One region of the Pseudescherichia sp. L3 genome, then DNA from elsewhere that is predicted to be linked to it. Evidence: predicted binding sites of a transcription regulator. Region 1 holds the regulator's gene; the other holds the start of a gene.
What was found. The regulator Fur, encoded in region 1, represses iron uptake genes when iron is present. The targets are predictions, from matches to a motif close to ATAATAATGAGAACNACTATCAA.
Positions count from the first base shown of each region.

Region 1 (2,406 bases):
ACGCCGTTGAGGCGCTCAACGCGCTGGCCGATGCCCGGCAGATGAGCCGTAGCGAACTGATCGAAGAGCTGCTGCTTACCCAGCTCAAGGCCCTGCACTGCCAGGGCGACGTCTGAAAAACACATCAAATCACACTTTCATGTAGCACAGAGTGCAGTCTGGGCGATTACGAATTTCGCGTACGCCGCTGTTCTGCTATTATTGCCCTTATCCGTGGGCCGTGCTCCACCACCATATCATTAAGTTTCAAGAGGTTATTTTACTCATGGCAATTACAGGTATTTTTTTCGGTAGCGACACCGGTAACACCGAAAATATCGCAAAGATGATCCAAAAGCAGCTTGGTCCAGACGTTGCTGACGTGCATGACATTGCCAAGAGCAGCAAAGAAGATCTGGAAGGCTATGATATCCTGCTGCTGGGCATCCCAACCTGGTACTATGGTGAAGCGCAGTGCGACTGGGATGACTTCTTCCCAACGCTGGAAGAGGTAGACTTCAACGGTAAGCTGGTGGCGCTGTTCGGCTGTGGCGACCAGGAAGATTACGCAGAGTACTTCTGTGATGCCCTCGGCACCATTCGTGATATCATTGAACCCAACGGGGCGACTATCGTCGGCCACTGGCCAACCGCCGGTTACCACTTCGAAGCGTCTAAAGGCCTGGCCGATGACGATCACTTCGTGGGTCTCGCCATTGATGAAGACCGCCAGCCGGAACTGACCGCCGAGCGCGTTGAGAAGTGGGTGAAGCAGATCTCTGAAGAGCTGCACCTGGACGAGATCGTTAACGCCTGATGATAGACGGCGCAGCCTATGTGCTGCGCTGCTATTGATAGATAAAAGCAATAGAAATAATTGCTACAAATTTTTAACTTTCGCGTACATACCTGTACAATATCCCCTGGTCAAACGGGTTGCACAACGATAGTTTGTTGGCGAGGCCACGTTTTTATACGCATACTTTACTTGAGGACTTGTAGTTTTCATTAAGAAGTGGCAATTCTATAATGAGACGCATTTACTCAAGGTCATTCTCATTAACTTCCGCCTCGGAAGTGAATCGATTAGCAACAGGACAGACTCCGCATGACTGACAATAACACCGCATTAAAGAAGGCCGGCTTGAAAGTCACGCTTCCTCGTTTAAAAATTCTGGAAGTGCTTCAGGGACCGGATAACCATCATGTCAGTGCGGAAGACTTATACAAGCGACTGATCGACATGGGCGAGGAAATTGGTCTGGCTACCGTGTATCGTGTGCTTAACCAGTTTGATGATGCCGGGATTGTCACCCGTCATAACTTTGAGGGCGGCAAGTCCGTTTTCGAACTGACCCAGCAGCATCACCACGATCATCTGATCTGCCTCGACTGCGGCAAGGTGATCGAGTTTAGCGATGATTCTATCGAAGCTCGCCAGCGTGAAATCGCTACGAAGCACGGCATCCGCCTGACGAACCACAGCCTCTATCTTTACGGTCACTGCGCCGAAGGCGACTGCCGTGAAAATGAACACGCGCATGAGACCACGCCGCGTAAGCTGTAATTGATACGGTAACGAAAAAGGGTCACCTCAGGGTGACCCTTTTTTTATCTATGGCCTGCCGTTTGTTACCAGCAAACAAACCCGCCATCGACCAGCAGATCCACACCGGTGCAGAACGACGAGGCATCCGCAGCAAGGAAAATCGCCGGGCCAGCCATCTCCTCAACTTTTGCCATACGCTGCATAGGCGTCTGGCTCTCAAACGATTTTGTCTGGTGCACCATCTCTGGACGGGTATTCATCGGGGTCGCGGTGTAGCCTGGGCTAATTGTGTTAACGCGGATATTTTTCTCCGCCCACTCCATCGCCAGGCTTTTGCTTAAGTGGATCACCCCTGCCTTCGAGCAGTTATAATGGGCCTGCTCCAGCCCCCGGTTAACAATCACGCCGGACATAGAGGCGATATTGATGATCGAGCCGCCGCCGCTCTCCAGCATCAGCTCGGCCTCGGCTTTACAGCTGTTCCAGACGCCGGTCAGGTTGATATCGATAACCCGCTGCCACTGGTCTGGCTCCATCTCCAGCGCCGGATTAGCGTTGGCAATCCCGGCGGCGTTGAGCGCTACATCAAGACGACCAAACCGCGTCTTCACCTCCGCGATAGCAGCGCGCAGGTGCGCAATGTCGCGTACGTCGCCGGTATAGGCAAAGGCGCTGCCGCCCATCTCCTGAATCGTGTTTACGGTTTCCAGCAGGCCGCCATCCTCGCGTAGATCGAAGCAGGCCACCTTCGCCCCCGCGCTGGCAAAGCCGTAAGCAATCATTTGACCAATACCGCTGCCTGCCCCGGTGACAAACGCGACGCGATCGCTTAAATCAAACAGTCTTTGGGAAAAGTGTTTATCCATGGTTTCACTCCA
Region 1 covers NZ_JANKYC010000001.1:392,767-395,172, reverse strand. The annotation lists gene ybfE (LexA regulated protein) at 1-116, shown strand, start outside; gene fldA (flavodoxin FldA) at 266-796, shown strand; gene fur (ferric iron uptake transcriptional regulator) at 1,088-1,546, shown strand; gene NR795_RS01930 (SDR family oxidoreductase) at 1,612-2,394, opposite strand.

Region 2 (2,406 bases), on a different contig from region 1:
GCCTACGGCACCGGTTTTACCGTGACCATCGAAGCCGCTACTGGCGTGACTACCGGCGTATCCGCCGCTGACCGCGTGACCACCGTGCGTGCCGCCATTGCCGACGGTGCTAAGCCGTCCGATCTCAACCGCCCTGGCCACGTCTTCCCGCTGCGCGCGCAGCCGGGTGGGGTGCTGACCCGCGGCGGCCACACCGAGGCAACCATTGACCTCGTGACGCTGGCGGGCTTCAAGCCTGCGGGCGTGCTCTGTGAGCTGACCAACGATGACGGCTCTATGGCGCGCGCGCCGGAGTGCATCGAATTTGCGAAAGCCCATGATATGGCCGTTGTGACCATTGAAGATCTGGTGGCCTACCGCCGCGAGCAGGAACGCAAAGCCAGCTAAGCGCTAGCGTAATATAAAGCAAAGCCGGGCATGCCCGGCTTTGTTGTTTCTAATGTTTCGTCTGATTAGCCCGCAAAGCCGATGCTTTGCAACAGTACCAGGCTCAGCCCCATCACCGACATACCGCACAGTACGCCGTAGCTCGGGTTATTGTTGGGATCGATCTCTTTCGCCAGCGGCATCAGCTCATCTACCGACAGCGCCACCATGATCCCGGCCACCGCCGCCATGATCGCCGCCATCACCACCGGCGAAACCAGGCTGCCGAGGATCAACCATGCCAGTACGCCGCCGAGAATTTCCGCCAAGCCTGAGATCCCCGCCCACATTACCGCTTTACGCTTTGAGCCCGTGGCGGCATAGACCGGCGCTGCCACCGCCAGCCCTTCGGGAATGTTGTGCAGCGCTACCGCCAGGGCGATCCCCAGCCCCAGCTCAAGGTTGCTGCTGGCCGTCACGTAGGTGGCCACGCCTTCAGGAAAGTTGTGCAGGCTAATGCCAAGGGTGAGCAGGATCGCCGTACGCTTGATATTGCTCGGCATCGTTTTGCTGCTGGCGCGCATAAGATCCTGCGCATGGGCATGCGGCAGCAGACGATCGAGGCCGTAGTAGCCCAGCAGGCCGACAATAAACATGCCGTAGCCAAGCACCGGCGACATCCCTTCCGTACCGAGCGCGGCGGGGAGCATCTCCATTAGCGAGATCAGCAGCATAATCCCGGCGGCAAATCCCAGCGAAAAGGCCAGCACGCGGTTAGAAGGCTTCTGGCCAAGCACGCCGAGGATCGCGCCAATAAAGGTGGCCGCACCGGCTAATAAGGTCAGAATCAACGGGACCGACATTCAGAACTCCTTGTGATAATGATTCTCATTAATATTATTTAACACTGCTCCGTAAGGCGAGAGGGTAAGTCACTCTTTACGCATTTCTTACATTCAAATTATCTGATGATCTTCATCACGCTTATCTGAGTTCATCCTCTACGAGAAAAGCGTACTCTGCTTCTAACAAAATGACACTTTTTCTGAGGATATCATCATGTCTGCGTCTCGTATGCCAGCGCTGTTTCTGGGCCACGGCAGCCCGATGAACGTGCTGGAAGATAATATCTATACTCGTGCCTGGGGCAAGCTGGGGCAGACGCTGCCGCGTCCAAAGGCAATTGTGGTGATCTCCGCCCACTGGTTCACCCGTGGCACCGGCGTGACGGCAATGGAAACCCCAAAGACGATTCATGACTTTGGCGGCTTCCCGCAGGCACTCTTTGACACGCACTATCCCGCACCTGGCTCTCCTGAGCTGGCACAGCGGCTGGTGGATCTGCTGGCACCGATCCCGGTTACGCTGGACAAAGAGGCGTGGGGGTTTGACCACGGCTCCTGGGGCGTGCTGATCAAGATGTACCCGGACGCCGACATTCCCATGGTGCAGTTGAGCGTGGACAGTACCAAACCCGCCGCCTGGCACTATGAGATGGGCCGCAGGCTGGCGACGCTCCGCGATGAAGGCATTATGCTGGTGGCGAGCGGCAACGTGGTGCATAACCTGCGCACCGCGCGCTGGCACGGGGAGAGCACGCCCTACGCGTGGGCGGAGTCGTTTAATGATTACGTGAAGGCTAACCTCACCTGGCAGGGGCCGGTGGAGCAGCATCCGCTGGTGAACTATCTGCAGCACGAGGGTGGCGCGCTGTCGAACCCGACGCCGGAACACTTCCTGCCGCTGCTCTATGTGCTCGGCGCATGGGACGGCACAGAACCGGTGATAATCTCGGTAGAGGGGATGGAGATGGGCAGCATCAGCATGCTGTCGGTGCAGGTGGGCTAATAACTGAACGCCTGGTACTAAACGCCCGGTGGCACTACGCTTACCGGGCCTACGAGGTACGGCTACTCGATAAAAATGTGCGGATAGAAGCGGGAGAGATCCTGGGTGATCAACGCCCGATCCTCACGAATACCAATCCCGGCAGGTTGATCGTTGATCAGCCAGCTGCCGATCAGCACGTAGCTGTCGCCA
Region 2 covers NZ_JANKYC010000004.1:210,705-213,110, forward strand. The annotation lists gene ribB (3,4-dihydroxy-2-butanone-4-phosphate synthase) at 1-387, shown strand, start outside; gene zupT (zinc transporter ZupT) at 453-1,229, opposite strand; gene ygiD (4,5-DOPA dioxygenase extradiol) at 1,426-2,214, shown strand; gene NR795_RS18505 (glutathionylspermidine synthase family protein) at 2,277-2,406, opposite strand, start outside.
Region 2: zupT (zinc transporter ZupT) is a predicted target of Fur. The motif match lies at 1,242-1,264, and genes of this name have one in related genera.